Regions from separate parts of the Streptomyces marianii genome, predicted to be linked through region 2. Evidence: riboswitches for the same ligand, from Rfam matches in the RefSeq annotation. Region 2 holds a riboswitch; each other region holds the start of a gene.
What was found. Region 2 has a riboswitch for cobalamin ahead of FEF34_RS27675 (prenyltransferase/squalene oxidase repeat-containing protein). Riboswitches for the same ligand answer to the same signal wherever they lie in the genome.
Positions count from the first base shown of each region.

Region 1: it holds a riboswitch for cobalamin, as region 2 does, so the genes downstream of both, FEF34_RS07445 ((2Fe-2S) ferredoxin domain-containing protein) here and FEF34_RS27675 (prenyltransferase/squalene oxidase repeat-containing protein) in region 2, are expected to answer to the same signal.
Region 3: it holds a riboswitch for cobalamin, as region 2 does, so the genes downstream of both, FEF34_RS35795 (energy-coupling factor ABC transporter permease) here and FEF34_RS27675 (prenyltransferase/squalene oxidase repeat-containing protein) in region 2, are expected to answer to the same signal.
Region 4: it holds a riboswitch for cobalamin, as region 2 does, so the genes downstream of both, FEF34_RS12570 (ribonucleoside-diphosphate reductase subunit alpha) here and FEF34_RS27675 (prenyltransferase/squalene oxidase repeat-containing protein) in region 2, are expected to answer to the same signal.

Region 1 is NZ_VAWE01000001.1:1,671,314-1,676,501, forward strand. It holds gene aspA (aspartate ammonia-lyase) at 1-290, opposite strand, end outside; gene FEF34_RS07435 (asparaginase) at 468-1,487, opposite strand; gene FEF34_RS07440 (Lrp/AsnC family transcriptional regulator) at 1,703-2,158, shown strand; gene FEF34_RS07445 ((2Fe-2S) ferredoxin domain-containing protein) at 2,580-2,969, opposite strand; cobalamin riboswitch at 3,014-3,196, opposite strand; gene FEF34_RS07450 (hypothetical protein) at 3,439-3,837, shown strand; gene FEF34_RS07455 (carbonic anhydrase) at 4,019-4,621, shown strand; gene FEF34_RS07460 (SulP family inorganic anion transporter) at 4,729-5,188, shown strand, end outside.
Region 2 is NZ_VAWE01000001.1:6,079,851-6,085,038, reverse strand. It holds gene FEF34_RS27685 (aldehyde dehydrogenase) at 1-617, opposite strand, end outside; gene FEF34_RS27680 (MBL fold metallo-hydrolase) at 947-1,987, shown strand; cobalamin riboswitch at 2,260-2,396, shown strand; gene FEF34_RS27675 (prenyltransferase/squalene oxidase repeat-containing protein) at 2,510-3,769, shown strand; gene FEF34_RS27670 (SCO2322 family protein) at 3,769-4,458, shown strand; gene FEF34_RS27665 (energy-coupling factor transporter transmembrane protein EcfT) at 4,809-5,188, shown strand, end outside.
Region 3 is NZ_VAWE01000001.1:7,932,453-7,937,640, forward strand. It holds gene cbiQ (cobalt ECF transporter T component CbiQ) at 1-330, opposite strand, end outside; gene FEF34_RS35790 (energy-coupling factor ABC transporter substrate-binding protein) at 337-714, opposite strand; gene FEF34_RS35795 (energy-coupling factor ABC transporter permease) at 711-1,403, opposite strand; cobalamin riboswitch at 1,433-1,625, opposite strand; gene FEF34_RS35800 (PTS-dependent dihydroxyacetone kinase phosphotransferase subunit DhaM) at 1,670-2,074, opposite strand; gene dhaL (dihydroxyacetone kinase subunit DhaL) at 2,071-2,667, opposite strand; gene dhaK (dihydroxyacetone kinase subunit DhaK) at 2,758-3,750, opposite strand; gene FEF34_RS35815 (baeRF3 domain-containing protein) at 3,948-5,045, opposite strand.
Region 4 is NZ_VAWE01000001.1:2,815,640-2,820,827, reverse strand. It holds gene FEF34_RS12575 (ribonucleotide-diphosphate reductase subunit beta) at 1-697, opposite strand, end outside; gene FEF34_RS12570 (ribonucleoside-diphosphate reductase subunit alpha) at 753-3,131, opposite strand; cobalamin riboswitch at 3,258-3,398, opposite strand; gene FEF34_RS12565 (YbdD/YjiX family protein) at 3,608-3,814, opposite strand; gene FEF34_RS12560 (carbon starvation CstA family protein) at 3,825-5,188, opposite strand, start outside.

The DNA.
Region 1 (5,188 bases), 4.4 Mb from region 2:
TCCTCGCACGCCGCCACGACCGCGTCCGCCTTGGCGGGGTCCAGGAGCCCGAGTTCACGGTTGGCGAGTGCCGCGGCCTGCTTGACGGAGGCGAGGGCGGTGACGAGGTCCGGGTAGGCCGAGACGGCGGTGCCGGTGATGGGGAAGTTCTCGGCGGCCCGCAGGGTGTGGATGCCGTAGTAGGCGTCCGCGGGGACGTCGCGGTCGCCGAGCAGATCGTGCTCGCGGCGGAACGCGCCGGGGGCCTCGTCGCGCGGGTCGTCGGGGTGGGCCTGGTCGTGCGTGGGCATGGCGCTGGGGACTTTCGTGTCGGGTGACTACGCAGGGGAGGTGGCGAGGGAGGGGCGGGGCGGGGATGCGGGCGGGAGCGGGTGCTACACCCGGGACGGGATGCGGGCGGGAGCGGGGCCGCACCCAGGTCGGGGATGCGGGCGGGAGCGGGGCCGCACCCAGGTCGGGAGCGGGTGCTACACCCGCGCCAGGTCCGCGGGCCGGACGTCTGCGGCCGCCGGTTCGCCGAGCGCATGGCGCAGCACCCGTTCCCGCTCCCGGGGGTCCGCGGTGGCGAGCAGCGCGCTCAGCACGGCGATCCGGGCCTGCCCGGCACGGAACGTGCCGGTCGGCACGGCGCCCGCGGCCACCAGGTCGACGGCGCCGCCGTGCGTGTAGATCTCGGTGACCGGGCCGGCCTGGACCCGGGTGGTCAGGGCGACGAGCACGCCGCGGGAGGTGGCGGCGGCGACGGCCTCGGCGATCTCCGGGGTCGCGTTCCCGGCCCCGGTGGCCACCAGGACGACGCCCTGGGCCCCCGCGTCCAGCGCGGCGTCGAACAGCAGGGCGTCCGCGTCGCAGTGATGCATGACCATGTCGACGCGGGGGGCCGTCTCCGGGACGGCGGGCAGCGCGAGCGCGGCGGGGCGCTCCGGCCGGCGCAGTACGGACACCCGGCCGAAACCGACGTTGCCGAGGCGGGTGCCGGAGGGGTCGGCGAAGGCGTCGGGGGCGAGGGTCTGCGTCTTGACCGTGCCGCGGGCCGGGTGCACCTTGCCGTCGAAGGCGATCACGACGCCCAGACCGCGGGTCGTCGCGGCGGTCAGCAGGGCGTCGTGGAGATTGCCGGGACCGTCGCCGTCCGTCGCCCCGAGCGGGAGCTGCGCGCCGGTGAAGACCACCGGTCGCGGGTCGTCGTGGTGGAGGTCCACGAGGAAGGCGGACTCCTCGAGCGTGTCGGTGCCGTGGGTGACGACGATTCCGTCGACACCGGGGTCCGCGAGCACCTCGTGGACCGTGCGGAGGAGGGTCAGCTGATGGTGGGTGGTGAGCCGGGGGCTGTTCACACTGAAGAGGTCCACGACCTCGACGCTGATGCCCTCCGGCAGCGGGGCGGTGGCCATGACCTCTCCCCCGTTCGCGTCGGCGGCGAAACCGGAACCCTGCCAGCGGCTGGCTATCGTCCCTCCGGTGCTGATGACGACCATGCGTCCCACGGTGCGTCCTCCTTCGTGCGGCGTCGTGCCGCAGTGGGGCGGCTGTTCCGACGGGGCACGCGGCCCGGCCTCGCTCATGGCGCCGGCCGGGCAGCGCCCCATGGCTGGCTCCGGGGGGTGGCCGGAGCAGTCGACGCAATCATAGGAGTTACAGGGCGCAATTTGATCGCTGCTTCAACCCTGCCTGGCCGAGAAGTGTGGGGGATAATTGCGCCATGGACGAGATCGACAGGGCAATCTTGCGCGAGCTCCAGAACGACGGCCGGCTGAGCAACCAGGAGTTGGCGCAGCGCGTCGGCCTCACGCCGTCGCCCTGCATGCGCCGCGTACGGCAGCTGGAGCAGGACGGCGTGATCCAGGGCTACCGGGCGGTGATCGACCCCGATGCGGTCGACCGGGGGTTCGAGGTGCTGGTCTCCATCGAGGTGGCGCGCGACCGCGAGGTGGTCGAGTCCTTCGAGTCGGCCCTGCAGGACATCCCGGACGTCATCGAGGCGCACCGCCTGTTCGGCAGCCCGGGGTGCCTGCTGCGGATCGCGGTGAGCGATCTCCGCGCCTACGAACGGCTGTGGATCGAGAAGCTGACGGCGCTGTCCGGCGTCACCGAGGTCAACTCCCAGATCATCATGAAGCGCATCAAGGAAGCCCGGGGACTTCCGGTGGACGGCTGAGGCGGTCCACGCGGGGTTCCGGCGGGCCCGGCACGCAGTACGGCCGCCGGCCGGCGCGCCAGGTGCCTGCCCGGCATCCGCCGTATGTCCTCCCCTGTCCTCCCCGTCCAGCAGCACCCGCCCCGTGGTGGGGCGCAGCCCCGGCAGACCGTGCGCAACGGGCGGACAGCAGGAACTTCGGGCGTGTGCCCATCATGGGAGTGGGTCCTCTCACCGCGGTAGGGAGCCGGAGGGCGGCCGGGCCCCGGCGGGTCCGGGCGCGGTCGCGCCGGACCGCCGGGGAGGAGCTACCGGCGCCGCTCCGGAGGAACGGTCGCTACGGTCGGCGGAAGTGGTGGGACGTCAGTCGGAAGCGGGCGTACGCCGCCTGACGCGGTCGCACGTCCGCAGGGCGCGCTCGTGAGGCGAGGGGCCCGCCGGCTCAGCCGGCGTCACGGAGCCGCCCGGAACGGACGCGCCGTGGCGGGGTGAAGGCGTACAGCCCGAGGATGTCCGGCATCTCGGCGAGCCCCGGCCCGCCCGCGCGTACCCACGCGGCCACGTCCTCGGTCGCGGCCGGATCGTTCACCAGTCCGAACCAGACCGGACGCCCGCCCGCGGCCCGGCCCTCGGCCGACGGCTGCACGACGACGACGTTCGCCTGGTCGCACACGTCCAGGCAGTCGGAGATCCGCACCGGCGCCTGTTCCGCGAGACGCGCGGTCTGCTGCGCGTGGTCGACTCCGGTCACCTTGGGACTGCCGCAGCAGCAGTCCCGGCACACGACGACCCGGCACGGCACCGGGCCGGTGTCCACTGGTCCCCTGGGCACGACGACAAGCACTCCCCTCCGGGGAAATCCGCCCCAGTCAGCTCGAGGAGGCGACCGCGTGAGTCTCCTGGCTCTCGGGTCACCGCTCGCCCCGGCCTTCCCACCCGCATCCGGGCAGTGGTCCGTTCGGGGTCCGCTCGCCGATCACAGTGGCGGGACCGCGCCGGATTCACACCGGCTTCCTCGTTCCGCCGTCGCCTTTTACGGCGGACATCATCGCAGAATCCCGTGCCGTGTCCACGCCGCGTCCGGATCCGGCGGCCCGGACGACCCGTCACGCCCCGCGGCCGGGACCACGGAGAGCCGTCGGCCGTACCGCGAACGGACGCCCACCGGTGGCACCCGAACACCGGGCGAACCAGGCTGACAACACCACATACTGCAAAAAACGCGGTAATCAACCGGAAAACGAGGCAAAGGAACGGTAATGTTCGGCCCGGCGCAGCACTGACATCCAAGGAGTCCGGCGGTGATCTCACGTGTGTCAGCGGGCGTTCTGCTGATCTGCGCGGTGCTGCTGCACGTGGTGACTCCGCTGTGCGCCACCCCTGACGCACCCCGGGCCGAGGCGGCCGTCGTCTCGACCGAGAACAGGAACCCCCACACCGCGGCCGTGGTCGTCCGCGCCGACGGCGCCGGGCTCCACCACGACGAGTACGACCCGCGCAACCATCCCTCGCGGCTGACCCCGCTCGGCGCCCAGGCCCCCGCCGGCCCCGGCTACGGGAACACGGGCCACGGCGGCGGCGCCCCGGACGAGACGACGGGCCCCCCGCGCGGTACGTCGGCCTGGACCGCGAGACACAGCCGGAACCCGGGCGCCGCACCGGCGCCGACCCTGAGCACCCTGCAGTCGTTCCGCTGCTGACCGGCAGGTGCGCCACCGGACGCCGACCCTCCCCCCGAGCCGCCGGGACACAGCCCCCGCGCGCCCCGGGACGGACGTCCGGTGCGGCCGACGCCCTCGTCACGAGGCGTCAGGGCCACCGCGGCGCACCCCTCTTCGACGAGGCAGACCCGTTCCGCATCGAAGAGACCGAGGTACGACCATGCAGTCACTCATCGAGCACGCCCGGCAGTTCCCCGCGCGGATCGCGGGCCAGCAGGACGCCTACGCGGCGCTCGCGCGGGGGCAGCGGCCCCAGGCGCTGTTCATCACCTGTTCCGACTCCCGGGTGGTCCCTTCGCTGATCACCGGCGCCCGGCCCGGCGACGTGTTCGAGGTACGCACCGCCGGGAACATCGTCCCGCCCTGGCAGCCGCGGGCGGCCTGCGCCGTCGGGGGCAGCCTGGAGTTCGCCCTGGAGGCCCTGGAAGTGCCCGACATCGTCGTGTGCGGGCACTCGCACTGCGGCGCCGTCCAGGGCCTGCTGCGGGAGCAGGACGTCCGGAGCATGCCGCTGGTACGGCGCTGGCTCACCAGGGCGGGGCACCGCACCGGGCACGACGCGCCCGAGCCGTCCACGGGCGAGGAACTGACGCCCGCCGTGCAGCGGCACGTCCTCACCCAGCTCGGCCATCTGCGGACCTACCCCTGCGTCGCCCGGCGGCTGGACTCGGGCCGGCTGCGGCTGCATGCCTGGTTCTACACGGTCGAGTCCGGCGAGGTCCTCGCCTGCGCGGCGGACGGCCGCACCTTCCGGCCCCTGTGATCCGGGCCGGCACCCCGGCCGCCGGCGCCGGCGGCCGCGCACCGCGGTGCCCGCCGCACCGGCCCGGACGCCCACGACGTTCCTTCCTCACCTCCTGAAAGAACGCCATGCCCCTGATCACTGCAGAGCAACGGCGCACCCTCCGCGCCGACGTCACCGCCTCCCTCGTCGTCTTCCTCGTCGCCCTGCCGCTGTGCGTGGGCGTGGCCGTCGCCTCCGGCGTCCCGGCCGAACTCGGCCTCATCACCGGCATCGTCGGCGGTCTGGTCACCGGGCTGCTGCCCGGCAGCAGCCTCCAGGTCAGCGGCCCCGCCGCGGGACTGACCGTCCTCGTCTTCACGGCGGTGTCCGACTACGGGCTGCCCGCCCTCGGCGTGATCGTGCTCGGCGCCGGGCTGATCCAACTCGTGCTCGGCGCCCTGCGGCTCGGCCGGTGGTTCCGCGCGATCTCCCTGGCCGTCGTCCAGGGCATGCTCGCCGGTATCGGGCTGGTCCTGATCGCCGGCCAGCTCTACGCGCTGGCGGACGCCAAGGCTCCGGGCGGCGGACTGGCCGACCTCGCGGGTC
Region 2 (5,188 bases):
GACAGCACGCCCTCGGGCAGGCCGGCCTCGCGGACGATGTCGGCCAGGATGTAGGCGTCCAGCGGGGTCTCGGGCGAGGGCTTCAGGACCACACCGCAGCCGGATAGCAGGGCGGGCGCGAGCTTGGCCGCGGCGACGAACTGCGGGACGTTCCAGGGGACCACGGCGGCGACCACGCCGACCGGTTCACGCAGGACGAGGAGGGGGCCGAGGACTCCGCCGCGCCGCTCCTCGTAGGTGAAGCCGCGGGCGACGGTGATGGCCGCGTCCCAGACCATCATGGCGCCGAGCGCCTGGGCCAGGACGCTCCAGGAGTACGGCGATCCGTTCTGGGAGCTGATGGAGCGGGCGATCTCCTCGTGCCGTGCGGCGATCGCGTCCTTGATCCTGCCGACGACCTCGATGCGCTCCTCGAGCGGCGTCCTCGGCCAGGGCCCGCGGTCGAAGGCGGCACGGGCGGCCGCGACCGCCCGGTCCACGTCGGCCCGCGAGGCGTGCGGGACGCGTCCGATGACCTGCTCGGTGTGCGGCGAGACCACCTCGATGGTGTCCGCGCCGAGGGGATCGACCAACTCCCCGCCGATGAAGAGTTTCCCGTGCTCCACCAGTTCGGACATGACGACTGCCTCCCGCGGCCCCGGCTCTCCGAGCGCTCCATTTTTCTGACGGCATTTCAGATTGGCCAACCGCCTGAACAGATACCAGTTCCCGCCGGAGGAGTCCACGGCCGGAACCCGCTCCAGGGAAGCAGGGGCGCGTGTGCGGACCGGCGCTCCAGGGAAGCAGCGACGCGGGCGTGAACCGGCGCTCCCGGGAAGCAGAGGCGCGGGCGCGGACCGGCGCTCCCGGCCCCGCACCACCGCCGAGCCCTTTGCAATGAAGTCGACTTGGGCGACCATTGGAACGGGTTCTCGTTCTTGGGCCCGGCCGGGAGGATGGGGAGCCGATGACGCGGGTGACGGAGCACGGCGGCGGTGTCTGGTCCCTCAAGGTCCCCATCCCGGACAACCCCCTGGGCCACACGCTGGTCCACGTCCTGGACACCGGCCGCGGGCCCGTCCTCGTCGACACCGGATGGGACGACCCCGCGTCCTGGACGGCGCTCTCGGACGGCCTCGCCGAACTGGGCCTCGCGGTGGCCGACGTCCACGGCGTGCTCGTCACCCACCACCACCCGGACCACCACGGGCTGTCCGGCAGGGTGCGCGAGGCGTCCGGCGCGTGGATCGCGATGCACGCGGCCGACATCGCCGTCGTCCGCCGCACCCGGGAGGCCCGGCCCGGGGCCTGGCTCGACTACCTGGCCGGGAAGCTCACCGCCGTCGGCGCGCCGGAGGAGCACCTCGCCCCGCTGCTCGCGGCCCGCGAGCGCGGCCGGATGCGAGCCCTCCCCGGGCTGCGGGTGGCCCTGCCCGACCGCGAGATCGCACCCGGCGAGCTGCTGGACCTCGCCGGGCGGAGGCTGCGGGCGATCTGGACTCCCGGTCACACGCCCGGCCATGTGTGCCTGCACCTGGAGGAGGAGCATCCGGCGAACCTCCCCGGCCGCGGCCGCCTCTTCTCCGGCGACCATCTGCTCCCCGGCATCAGCCCGCACATCGGCCTGTACGAGGACCCCGACGACTCCGCGGTCACCGACCCCCTCGGCGACTACCTGGACTCGCTGGAACGCGTCGGCCGCCTCGGCGCCGCCGAGGTGCTCCCGGCGCACCAGCACGCCTTCACCGACGCCCCGGCACGGGTCCGGGAGCTCCTCGCCCACCACGAGGAGCGGCTGACCGGGCTGCTGTCCCTCCTCGCCGCACCGCTGACCCCCTGGCAGCTGGCGGAGCGCATGGAGTGGAACCGGCCGTGGGACGAGATCCCCTACGGCTCCCGCACCATCGCCGTCTCGGAGGCCGAGGCCCATCTGCGCCGCCTGGTGAAACTGGGCCGGGTGGAGGCGGTGCCGGGCAGCGCCCCGGTGGCGTACACCGCGGTCGGCTGAGCCGGAGTGCGAGGGCTGCGTGAGCACGGCTCGGGTCGAGGCCCGCCCGAGCCGGACCCTCGACCGCCGGGCCGCGCCGACACCCGAGCCGGACCCGTCACGCCGGCCACCCCCGGCCCCGCCCGAGCCGGACCCTCGACCACCCGGCCCCGCCGACACCCGAGCCGGACCCTCGCACAAGCCACCCGGCCCCGCCGAGATCAGCGCGAGGCCCGGTGGGCGGGGCCGCCGAGGGCCTCCTGCCCTACCCGGCCGACCGTCCCGAGGGGCGGGGATTACGGGCCGGTAGAGTGTGCGAGTCGTCATCACACCCGTACGGGGGGAAGCCGGTGCGAATCCGGCACTGACCCGCAGCCGTGAGCCGCCGTCGCAGGCGGCGAGTCGGAATGCCCCGTACCGGCCGTGACCGGCTCGTGCCATCGGGACCGGCCCGCTGGCAGGCACCGTCGAGGAATACGGGGCCGGAGCCTGGTACCCCAGCGTGCCTGTGCCCGGCTCCCCGCAGGAGAGGCCCAGCCCGCCATGTCCGTTCGCCGCAGCGCAGCAGCGCTCGCCGCCGCTTCCGCCGTGTTCTGCGTGGCCGCTGCTCCGGCAGCGACGGCCGCCCCCACCCCCTCCCCCTCGGCCGCGCTCCCGGCCGGGCTCTACGGCACGAAGGACCCGACCTACGACGGGGTGTGGCGGCAGTCGCTGGCCCTGCTCGCCCAGGACGTCGCCAAGACCGTGCCCGCAGAGCAGGCCGTCGGGTGGCTCACCGGGCAGCAGTGCGAGAACGGCGGCTTCGCCTCCTACCGTGCGGACGCGTCCAGGCCGTGCGACGCGAAGACGATGCTGGACACCAACGCCACCGCGGCGGCGGTACAGGCCCTGCGTGCCCTCGGCGGCCACGGGGACGCCGTGAACAAGGGCCTCGAGTGGCTGAAGTCCGTGCAGAACGAGGACGGCGGCTGGAGCTACAACCCCGGCATGCCGTCCGACGCGAACTCCACGTCCGTCGTGATCGGCGCCTTCGCCGCGGCCAAGGCGCGGCCCGGCGAGGTGAAGTCGAAGAGCGGCAAGAGCCCGTTCGACGCGCTGGTCACGTTCGCCGTGCCGTGTGCGGACAAGGCCGGCGGCGGTGCGTTCGCCTACCAGCCGGACAAGGCCGGAAAGCTCCTCGCCAACGGCGACGCCACCGCGGCCGCCGTACTCGCCGGGCTGGGCCGCGGCCTGGTCGTCTCCGGCCCGGAGCCGGACGGCGGCCGCGCCGCCTGCGCCTCCCCGGCGAAGGCCACCCCGGAGCAGTCGGCCCGCAACGGCGCCGCGTACCTGGCCGCGGCACTGGCGAAGTCCGGCCATCTGGACTCGCCGCCGATGCCGGGCGCCGCCGACCCGGCCCCGCTCCCGGACTTCGGCAACACCGCGGACGCGGTCCTCGCGCTCTCGGCCGCCGGGCACGGCGACAAGGCGGACAGGGCGGTCCAGTGGCTGGGGAAGAACTCCGCCGCGTGGGCGAAGGAAGGCGGCCCGGCGGCGTACGCGCAGCTGATCCTCGCCGCGCACGCCCACGGCGACGACCCGCGGGACTTCGGCGGCGCCGACCTCGTACGGCAGCTCAACGCGACCGGTCCCGCGCCGGCCTCCACCACCGAGCCGCCGGCTCCGCGGACGAAGAGCGACGCGGGCGAGGAGCACAAGGGCGGTGACAGTGCCGGGATCTGGTGGATCGTCGGCGCCGGCCTGGCGGCCGGTGCCGGCATAGGCATCCTGATCAGCGGCCGCCGGAAGAGCAAGCAGCAGTGATGCGCAGGCGACTGACCGCGCTCCTCCTCGCGCTCGGCGCCGTGCTCGCGGTGCCGGGCGTGGCGGGGCAGGCGCAGGCGCAGGCGGCGGGCTACCGGTACTGGTCGTTCTGGCAGTCCGGCGGTACCGCCTGGGTCTACGCCACGCAGGGACCGGCCACGGCGCGGCCGGCCGACGGCTCGGTGGACGGATACCGCTTCTCCGTCAGCGCGGACTCGCAGGACTCGGCGAAGCCGCGTACCGCCCCCTCCTTCTCGCAGTTGTGCGCGGACACGCCGGCGAAGCCCGGCACCAAGCGGGTCGGGGTCGTGATCGACTTCGGTACCGAGGCGGACGCGCCGTCCGGTGAGAAGCCCCCGTCCCCGTCGGCGTCCGGCTGCGCCGCGGTCCCCTCGGACGCCACCAGCGCGGAGGCCCTGGCGGCGGTGGCCAAGCCGCTCCGCTACAACTCGGACGCGCTGCTGTGCGCGATCTCCGGTTACCCGAGGACGGGCTGCGGCGAGCAGGTCTCGGCCGGGGATCCGGCACCCGCGGAGTCCGGCGCCTCCGCCCCGCCGGCCGGGAAGCCCTCCGGGGCGGTCGGCGGCGAGGCGGCCGGCGGGGGCCCCACTCTGGGGCTCTTCGCGGGCATCGCGGCCGTGCTCGCGCTGGGCGGGGCGGCGTTCTGGCAGTCCCGCCGCCGCGGATGACCCGGACGCCCGTGCCCGCGCAGGCGGACGACCCCGCGAAGCCGCACGGACGGCGGCGTCCCGTCCGGCTGCTGGGCGGTGTCCACGCCCGCCCCGGCGACCGGGAGCCGGGCGCGGACAGGGGCTCCGGAAGCGGTCCGGTCGACGGCCCCGGGAACGACCCGGGCGCGGACACGGGCTCCGGCGAAGGTTCCGGCAACGGCCCGGACGACGGCACCGTCAGCGGCCCCGGCACGGACACACGCTCCGGCCACGGCCACGGAAACGGCCCGGACGACGGGAGCCACGAGCGCGGCGCCGCGCCCTGCGGCAGTCGGCCGTCCGGCCGGTCCCCGCAGGAGCGCCGGCCGCTGCGCGGTGCCCTGCGGGCGCCCGCCGCCGGCCGGAGCAACGCGCTGCACGCCGGAGCCTGGTGGGTCTGGGCGCTCGGCCTAGCCACGGCCGCTTCGCGGACGACCAACCCCCTCCTCCTCGGCCTGCTGGTGGGCGTCGCCGGGTACGTCGTGGCGGCCCGGCGCACGGACGCCCCCTGGGCCCGTTCGTACGGCGCCTTCGTCAAGCTCGGCCTCGCCGTGATCGCGATCCGGCTGGTGTTCTCCGTTGTCCTCGGTTCGCCCATCCCGGGCACCCGTGTCCTGCTCACGCTGCCCGAGGTGCCCCTGCCGGACTGGGCGCAGGGCGTCAGGGTCGGCGGCCGGGTGACGGCGGAGCAGATGGTGTTCGCGCTGTA
Region 3 (5,188 bases), 1.9 Mb from region 2:
GGACGTCCGCAGCAGGAGCCGTACGGCGTGGGCGGGGCCGTCGGGCGCGAGCACCACGAATCCGTCCGGGCCGCCCACCGAGAACAGCAGCGGAATCGCACCCGTGACGCAGAACCCCAGCGGAATGCGCCACGCTCGCCACAGCTGCCGCGGCGCCACCCCGGCGGGCCCGAGCAGTACGGCCACGGCCGCCGCGGCGACCAGGACGGCACCCGGCCACGGCGGCAGTGAGACGGCGCAGACCGTCAGCCCTAGCCCGAGTGCCGCCTTCTCGCACGGATGACGGCGGCGCCAGCGGCTGCTGTGCGCCGCCGCGTCGATCGGCAGCATAGGCGGCTACGCGCCCGAGCCGACGGAACCGGCCGCACCGGCGGAGCCGCTGCCCGGCGCCCGCCCGTCCCCGGCGGCCGCCGCCCGCGCCTCACCCTGCCGGCGCCCCTTGCGCAGCCCGAAGTAGTACGCCAGGACACCGGCACCCAGAGCCGCCTGGAGGGCGAACAGCGCCGACTCGACCTCCCCGGAAGGGGGTTCGTACAGCGGCGCGAACCAGGGCTCGTAGTCCGGCGCGATCTCCGTGATGGCGGTCTCCGCCTCCCCGTCGGCGCCCGTGAAGGGTTCCTCCTTGTGGTCGCCCAGGCCGAGGGCGAGCGGCAGCGCCGCCAGCGCCGCCACGATCGCCAGCAGCAGCGTGTTGATCTTCGCGTTACGGCTCATCGGACCGCGGCCTCCTTCTCGGCCCCGCCCTGGAGGAGCACTCCGAGGCGGGTCAGCTCACCCTTGCTGGACTGCACGAGCAGCCGCATCACCAGCACGGTGAGCAGGCCCTCGCTGACGGCCAGCGGGATCTGGGTGAGCGCGAAGATGCCGCCGAACTTGGCCAGGGCGCCGACCACGCCGCTGCCCGGGTCGGGGAACGCCAGCGCCAGCTGCACGCTGGTGACGCAGTACGTGGACAGGTCCGCGACGAACGCGCCGAAGAACACGCCCACCATCAGCGGCACTCCGGACCGCCGCAGCAGCGCGTACACCGCGAACCCGGCCCACGGTCCGACGATCGCCATCGAGAACACGTTCGCACCGAGCGTGGTCAGTCCGCCGTGGGCCAGCAGCAGCGCCTGGAAGAGCAGGGTGATCGTGCCGAGCACGGCCATGATCGGTGGCCGGAACAGGATCGCGCCCAGCCCCGTGCCGGTCGGGTGCGAGCAACTGCCGGTCACGGACGGGATCTTGAGCGCCGACAGGACGAAAGTGAAGGCGCCCGACGCGCCGAGCAGCAGGGTGGACTCGGGATTCGCCCTGACCTCACGGGTGAGCGCCCGTACGCCGTGGATCACGAAGGGGGCGGACGCGACGCCCCAGGCGGCCGCGTGCACAGGGGGCAGATACCCCTCGGCTATATGCATGGTTGGGAGACCCTCTCCAGCACCTCGTGGATGGACAACGCGCCCTGGCCGGTCTCCTGGCTGACGGGTCCTGCCGCCCGGGCTCCGCCTTCCCGGACACCACGGTCTCCCGTGGCGGTCCAGTGGCTTCCTTGCGGAGAGAGCCGGACTTCCCGATCACAGTGGCGAGGGCCGCACCGGTACTCCACCGGTTTCCCGTTCACCAAGGCCCTGCGACATTAGTGCGTTGACCAGCTGCATCACAAGCCGCGCACGGATGCTCACGGTCACACCTTGCGGTAGTCGTACGCCTCCACGGCCGCCGCCTCCACCGCGTCCAGATCCGCACCGGCGGCCGCGGTGACCACCGCGGCCACGGCGCCCTCCACGAACGGCGCGTCCACCAGCCTGGTCCCCTCCGGAAGTTCGTCGCCCTCGGCCAGCAGCGCCTTGACCGTCAGCACGGCGCTGCCGATGTCGACCAGCACGGCCACCCCGGCGCCCCTGTCCACCTGGTGCGCGGCACGTGCCGTCAGCTCCGGACTGGTGCCGAGACCACCGTCCGCGACCCCGCCCGCCGCGGCGACCGGCACGGCGTCGCCCGCGCCGGCCAGCCTCCTGGCGAGGTCGGCGACCGACTCCGCGACCTGCGCGCTGTGCGAGACGAGGACGATCCCGACCGGGCCGGTCATCGCGCGGCCTCCTCGAGGGCCCCGACCAGCAGGGCGGAGGACGTCGCCCCCGGATCCTGGTGCCCGATGCTGCGCTCGCCCAGATAGCTCGCCCGGCCCTTGCGGGCCAGCATCGGCACGGTCGCCGCCGCGCCCTCGTCGGCGGCCTCCCGCGCGGCCGCGAAGGACTCGTCCAGCGCCGCGGCCGCGGGCTCCAGTGCGTCCAGCATCGTCTTGTCCCCGGCCTTCGCGCCGCCGAGCTGCGCCACCGCCGCGATCCCCGCGCGCAGCGCCTCGGCGAGCTGCGCCCGCGACACCTCGGCCTCTTCACCGAGCGCCTTGCCGGCCCGCCGCAGCAGCGTCCCGTACAGCGGCCCCGACGCCCCGCCGACCGTCGAGATCAACTGCCGCCCGGTCAGCATCAGTACGGCACCGGGGGTGTCCGGCGCGTCCTTCTCCAGCGCCGCCCTCACCGCCGTGAAACCCCGCTGCAGATTGGTTCCGTGGTCGGCGTCCCCGATCGCGGCGTCGAGCTCGGTCAGCCGGCCCGCCTCGCGGTCCACCGCATCGGCCAGGGCGTTCATCCAGCGGAGGAAGAAATCCGCGTCGAGCACAGCGTCTCCTTCTCGTGGCGCACCGGCTTCCCCGCGCGCGTCGTCGCGGCCCGCGGGCGCGAAGCCGCCGTCGGCCGGGCCGGGCATGGCTCAGCGGCCCCAGCGCAGCGCGGGCGTCTCCACGGGGGCGTCCCACAGCCGCAGGATCTCCTCGTCCGCCTCGCACAGCGTCACCGAGCAGCCGGCCATGTCGAGCGAGGTGACGTAGTTGCCGACCAGGGTCCGGGCCACCGGCACTCCGCGCTCGGCGAGCACCCGGTGGACCTCCGCGTTGAACCCGTACAGCTCCAGCAGTGGTGTCGCGCCCATGCCGTTGACCAGCGCCAGCACCGGACTGGACGGCTGCAGATCCTCCAGGACCGCGTTCACCGCGAAGTCCGCGATCTCCCGCGACGTCATCATCGGCCGCCTCTCCCGGCCGGGCTCGCCGTGGATGCCGATCCCCAACTCCAGCTCACCGGACGGCAGATCGAACGTCGGGGTGCCCTTGGCCGGGGTCGTGACGGCGCTGAGCGCGACACCGAAGCTGCGCGACCCCTCGTTGACCCGGCGGGCGACGGCCTCGACCCGCTCCAGCGGTGCACCCTCCTCCGCCGCGGCGCCCGCGATCTTCTCCACGAAGAGCGTCGCGCCCGTACCGCGTCGGCCCGCCGTGTAGAGGCTGTCCTGCACGGCCACGTCGTCGTTGACGAGCACCTTGGCCACCTGGACGCCCTCGTCCTCGGCGAGTTCCTGCGCCATGTCGAAGTTCAGCACGTCGCCGGTGTAGTTCTTCACCACGAAGAGCACACCCGCCCCGCTGTCCACCGCCGCCGCGGCGCGGGCCATCTGGTCCGGCACCGGCGACGTGAAGACCTCGCCGGGGCACGCCGCCGAGAGCATCCCTGCCCCCACGAACCCGCCGTGCAGGGGCTCGTGTCCCGACCCGCCGCCGGACACCAGGCCCACCTTGCCCGCGACCGGAGCGTCCCCCCGCACCACGACCCTGTTCTCCACGTCGACGTTCAGCCCGGGGTGCGCCGCGGCCAGACCGCGCAGGCCGTCGGCCACGACCGTCTCGGGGACGTTGATGAGCATCCTCATGGGAACCTCCTGGTGGGACTGGCGATCACTCCGGACGGTGTCCTCTCAGGCCGGGCCGTGGCGGTGCGGGCCGCACACCCTCTGCCAGTATCGGCGCAAACGGCCCGCACGGCACCGCGCTCCCGCCAACCCGTCGGCACCGTCCGCGGGAGTGGCCGGAAGGTTCCCCACGGCGACGCCCGTCCGGCGGAGGCCGGTCAGTAGCGCAGCGCGCTCGCGATGCCGCCCATCCCCACAAGCGTGCCGTCGGGGACGAACCGCACCTGCGCCCCCGTCTCCAGGGACTTCTCGACGATCTCGTCCACGACGTCGACCAGCGCGTCCAGGTCGCCGGTGTCAGCGGGCAGGAGGTGGGCGCCGGTGTCCCGCACCGTCTCGCGGTAGTTCTCCTCCACGGCGAGCAGCGCGACCCGGCCCGTCTCCACGTTCTGGCGGATCTCGTCGACTCCGGCGGCGAAAGCACGCCTGCCCCTGGCCCGGTCCAGCTCCTCGAGAACGCCGGAGACCTCCTGCTGCGCGCGGGCCTCGACGGACGGCCGCACCGCCTGCCAGACCGCGTCGGCGGAGCCGCCCGCCACCCCGCCCCGGGGCGCGTGGACGGCCTGGCCCTTCGCGGCCGTGCCGACGTCGTCGAGGAGCGCGAGCGCGGCGGGCTCGCCGGTCACGTACAGCGGCCGCGGGTCGGCCTTCAGCACCGAGGCGAGCGCCGTGTCGGCCTCCCGCAGGAAGTGCCGGGTGTCCTCGTCCCGGAAGGTGCTGGGCACATCGCCGATCCGCTCCTGGCGCTCGGCGTCGAAGTTCTCCGCGGGGCGGGACATCGGGAAGGCCCCGGTGCGCTCCTCGGTGAGGCGGTCGGCCGCGCCGCTCCACAGGGTGGCCCGGTCCGACGCGACCGCCAGGACCCAGTAGGGGCGCTCGGCGGCCTGTGCCGAGACGAGGTTGCGGGTCAGATAGGTGTCCGACAGCACCACGCGCTCGGGCACCGGCCGGCCGAGCGTCCACACCTCGTGCTCGCCCGGCGCGGCGAAGACCACGAGCCCGTCCTCCGCGTGCACCAGGTCGATCTCGGCCAGCGCCCGGTCGAGCTGCTCGGACACGTCGATCCGGGTGTCCCGGGTGACGGCGGGATCGGCCTTGAGCTGCTCCTTGGCCTCGGTCATGAGGTTGCGCAGCCGGACCGGGTCCTGCGCGTTGTCCGGCTCGCGGCGGTGCGTGGGCATGATCACCGACACCGCGGGATAGGGGCGCTGCCGGCGGAGCCGGACCAGGTCGTCGGAGCTGAGGGCTGGGTGCATCGGGTCCACCCTTTCCGAGCGGTGTGCACTGGAGGGCCGGGCTTTGCGCACCGAGGTGCGACGAGCTGAAGCCGACTCCTTGCACCATAAGTCGGATTGCCTGGGCGGGCACCAGGACCGGTGGGGCACCGCGCCCCGCCCGC
Region 4 (5,188 bases), 3.3 Mb from region 2:
AGAGCTCCGGCTCCTCCTTGCGGACCGTGTCCACGACCTCGAACGCGAAGTCCATGTGCATGGTCTCGTCCCGGAACACCCAGTTCGTCCCGGTCGCCAGCCCGTGCAGCAGACCCCGCGAACGGAACCAGTACACATAGGCGAAGGCCCCGTAGAAGAACAGTCCCTCGATGCAGGCCGCGAAGCAGATCAGGTTCAGCAGGAAGCGGCGGCGGTCGGCCTGCGTCTCCAGCCGGTCGATCTTCTCGACCGAGTCCATCCACCGGAAGCAGAACTGGGCCTTCTCCCGGATCGACGGGATGTTCTCCACCGCGGCGAAGGCCGCGGCGCGGTCCTCGGGATCGGGCAGATAGGTGTCCAGCAGCGTCAGATAGAACTGGACGTGCACGGCTTCCTCGAAGAGCTGCCGCGACAGGTACAGGCGCGCCTCGGGGGAGTTGATGTGCTTGTACAGCGTCAGCACGAGGTTGTTCGCGACGATCGAGTCGCCGGTCGCGAAGAAGGCGACCAGGCGACCGATCAGGTGCTGCTCGCCCGGGGTGAGCTTGGCGAGGTCGGCGACGTCCGAGTGGAGGTCGACCTCCTCCACCGTCCAGGTGTTCTTGATGGCGTCCCGGTAGCGGTCGTAGAAATCCGGGTAGCGCATCGGGCGCAGCGTCAGCTCGAAGCCCGGGTCGAGCAGGTTCTTGTCGTTCATAGCAGTCGGCGCGGGGCGCCGTCCTCCAGCGGTGGTGTGCGGATGGCGGGCGGAGCTACTGGCAGGCCTCGCAGGACTCCGGGTTCTCCAGGGAGCAGGCGACGGCATCGGGGTCGGCGGCCTGCTGGACGGGGATGGCGGCGGCCGGCGCCGCGCCCGAGGCGGCGCGGGCGATCCTGGTCGCGGGACGGGAACGCAGGTAGTACGTGGTCTTCAGGCCCTGCTTCCACGCGTACGCGTACATCGAGGAGAGCTTGCCGATGGTCGGCGTCTCCAGGAACAGGTTCAGCGACTGGGACTGGTCGAGGAACGGCGTGCGCGCCGCCGCCATGTCGATCAGGCCGCGCTGGGGGATCTCCCAGGCGGTGCGGTACAACGCCCGGACCTCCGCGGGGATCCAGTTCAGGCCCTGCACCGAGCCGCCCGAGTCGCGCAGCGCCTCACGCGTCTGCGCGTCCCAGACGCCGAGCTTCTTCAGGTCGTCCACCAGATAGGAGTTCACCTGGAGGAACTCGCCCGACAACGTCTCGCGCTTGAAGAGGTTGGAGACCTGCGGCTCGATGCACTCGTACACACCCGCGATCGACGCGATCGTCGCCGTCGGCGCGATCGCGAGGAGGAGCGAGTTGCGCAGGCCGGTGGCGGCGACGCGCCCGCGCAGTGCGGCCCAGCGCTCCGGCCAGGCGAGCTCGGCGTCGTAGTGGTCGGGGTGCAGCACCCCGCGGGCGGTGCGGGTCCGCTCCCAGGCCGGGAGTGGCCCGTTGCGCTCCGCGAGGTCGCAGGACGCCTCGTAGGCGGCCAGCATGATCCGCTCCGCGATCCGCGTCGACAGGGCCTTCGCCTCGGCGGAGTCGAAGGGCATGCGCAGGCTGAAGAACACGTCCTGGAGGCCCATGGCGCCGAGGCCCACCGGGCGCCACTTGGCGTTGGAGCGGCCGGCCTGTTCGGTCGGGTAGAAGTTGATGTCGACCACCCGGTCGAGGAAGGTGACGGCGGTGCGGACGGTGTCGTCCAGCCGCTCCCAGTCGATCACGTCCTCGCCGTCGGCGGCGTCCCGCACCACGAACGCGCCGAGGTTGACCGAGCCGAGGTTGCACACGGCGGTCTCGCCGTCGTCCGTGACCTCGATGATCTCGGTGCAGAGGTTGGAGGAGTGGACGACGGTGCCGGGCTCCGCGGTCTGGTTGGCGGTGCGGTTGGAGGCGTCCTTGAAGGTCATCCAGCCGTTTCCGGTCTGGGCGAGGGTGCGCATCATGCGCCCGTAGAGCTCACGGGCGGGGATGGTGCGGCGGGCGAGCCCGGCGGCCTCCGCCCTGCGGTAGGCGGCGTCGAAGTCGTCGCCCCAGAGGTCCACGAGGTCGGGCACGTCCGCGGGGGAGAACAGCGACCACTCGGCGTCGGCGTTCACCCGGCGCATGAACTCGTCGGGGATCCAGTGCGCCAGGTTGAGGTTGTGCGTGCGGCGCGCCTCCTCGCCCGTGTTGTCGCGCAGCTCCAGGAACTCCTCGATGTCCGCGTGCCACGTCTCCAGGTAGACGCAGGCCGCGCCCTTGCGCCGGCCTCCCTGGTTGACGGCCGCCACCGACGAGTCCAGTGTGCGGAGGAAGGGCACGATGCCGTTGGAGTGCCCGTTGGTGCCGCGGATGAGCGAACCGCGGGAGCGGATGCGGGAGTACGACAGCCCGATGCCGCCGGCGTGCTTCGAGAGCCGTGCCACCTGGTGGTAGCGCTCATAGATGGAGTCCAGCTCGTCCAGCGGCGAGTCCAGCAGGTAGCAGGACGACATCTGGGGGTGCCGGGTGCCGGAGTTGAAGAGCGTGGGGGAGGACGGCAGGTAGTCGAGGCGGCTCATCAGCCCGTAGAGGGAGGCCACTTCGTCCAGCGCGCGCGGGGACTCGTCCTCGGCGAGACCGCAGGCGACGCGCAGCATGAAGTACTGCGGGGTCTCGATGACCTCGCGGGTGATGGGGTGCCGGAGCAGATAGCGGCTGTAGAGGGTGCGCAGGCCGAAGTACCCGAAGCGGTCGTCGGCGGCCGGGTCGACCAGCGAGTCGAGGCGCCGGGCGTGGGCCCGCACGAACGCGGCCGTGCGGTCCGCGATCAGTCCTTCGCGGCTTCCGACGGCGATGGAGGCGGAGAACGCGGTCGCCCCCTGCCCGGCCGCCTCCTCCGCGATGGTGAGGGTGAGCAGCCGGGCCGCGAGCCGGGAGTACGCCGGGTCCTCGGAGATCAGGCCGGCGGCCGCCTCCGTGGCCAGTTCGCGCAGTTCGGCCTCGTCCGAGCCCGCGTGCCGGCCCCGGAGGGCGGCGGCGGCGACCCGGCCGGGGTCGGCGTCGGGCAGGTCCGCGGTGAGCTCGGTCAGGGTCCGCAGGAGCGCGGTGCCTGGTCCGTCGGCGAGCTGCGCTGAAGCAGGATCGGGCGGCGCGATGGTCACGGGGTGCTCTCCCTCGCTCGGCTGAGGGCCGGCGGGGCAGGGGGCACGGACGCACACCCGGGCAGGGTGGACCGCGTCCACCGGCCTATTCCGCGAGGCCCGGACGTCTGGGCACCCGAGCCGGACGGTCCGGGCGCACCGTCGGCAGGTCCTCGGACTCACGGGCGTACGAGGACCTGGAACAGGCCCCGCGCACGCCGTCACACCGTTGCGGGACAGTTCCGGATTCCCACCGGATTCCCCTGCGGCGACAGCGAGCATGAGCATACATGTGGGGGCGGTGAGTTGCGGAACCCCCCACATGTTGTGTCGTGGCCCCGCTCGGGGCCCAGGGCACGCGTGGCGGGCGGGCACGGGTGGCCGGCCGGTCCGGGCGTCCGTGCGAAGCCGGGCCGAGGGCTCCACGGTCACGGCGACGGGCCTCCGCGTTCCCGGAGGGAACGCGGAGGCCCGTGTGCGTCCGCCGGCGGGGGCGTTCAGCAGCAGCGGAATCCCTTGCGGGGGTCCGACTCCCGCTCGTCCATGCGGCGGCGTTCGAACTCGCGGCGGGACATGACCTCCGCGTCGGGGTCGTGCGACCGTGCATGGGTCACGTAACGGTCGTACACCGACTCGCCCGAGACCTCGCGCACGTACCAGCGGACCCAGTCCACCGCCCGCCGTACTCCGCTCACCGCAGCCATGACTCCCACGCTACTCACGCCTTGCCGTGCCCGCAGCCTCGGCGCCCGCACCGACCGCCGCGAGCTCCGCCTTCTCCTCCTTGGTCGGGAACAGCCCGGCGGGCGCGACCAGTTTCGACTCGACGTACGGGACCTCGGCGAGCCGGACGGTCTCGGGCTCGCTGACCGCCTTGAAGCAGACCCGGCCGGCGTCGGCCAGGACCACCACGATGAGCAGGGCGAACAGTGCGCAGAGCACCCCGTCGACGGTCGAGTTGGTGACGATGGTGTGCATGTCGTCCATCGACTTCGCCGGAGCCAGCACCTCGCCGGAGTCGATGCCCGCCTGGTACTTGTCGCGCTGGGCGAAGAAGCCCACCTTCGGGTCGCCGGAGAAGATCTTCTGCCAGCTGGCGGTGAGGGTGACCGTGGCGTCCCAGGCGAGCGGGACGGCCGTGACCCACGCCCACTTGAGACGTCCGGACTTCACCAGCAGCGTGGTGCAGACGGCCAGGGCGACGGCCGCGAGGAGCTGGTTGGCGATGCCGAAGAGCGGGAAGAGCTGGTTGATTCCGCCGAGCGGGTCGTGCACGCCGACCCAGAGGAAGTAGCCCCAGCCGCCGACGACCACCGCGCTCGCGAACCAGACGCCCGGCTTCCAACTGACCTGCTTCATCGGCTTGTAGACGTTGCCCAGCGTGTCCTGGAGCATGAAGCGGCCCACCCGGGTGCCCGCGTCGACCGTGGTGAGGATGAACAGTGCCTCGAACATGATCGCGAAGTGGTACCAGAACGCCTTCAGTCCACCGCCGCCGATGACGGCGGAGAAGATCTCCGACATGCCGAGCGCGAAGGTCGGCGCGCCACCGGTGCGGGAGAGCAGGCTCGCCTCCTCGACGTCCTTCGCGGCCTGCGTCAACTGCTCGGGGGAGATGGTGAAGCCGAGGTTCGCGACCGCCTGGGAGGCGGAGTCCACCGTGGTACCGACGACCCCGGCGGGGGAGTTGATCGCGAAGTACAGTCCCGGGTCGAGGATGCAGGCGCAGATCATCGCCATCACCGCGACGAACGACTCGGTCAGCATCGCGCCGTAGCCGATCATCCGGATCTGGGTCTCCTTCTGGATCATCTTCGGGGTGGTGCCCGAGGAGACCAGGGAGTGGAAGCCGGAGAGGGCACCGCACGCGATGGTGATGAAGACGAACGGGAACAGCGAGCCGGCGAACACCGGTCCCTGGCCGTTGCCCGCGAACTCGGTGACGGCCGGCATCTTCAGCGTCGGCATCGCGATGACCACGCCCAGCGCGAGGAGCACGATGGTGCCCACCTTCATGAAGGTGGAGAGGTAGTCGCGCGGCGCCAGCAGCAGCCAGACCGGGAGTACGGAGGCCAGGA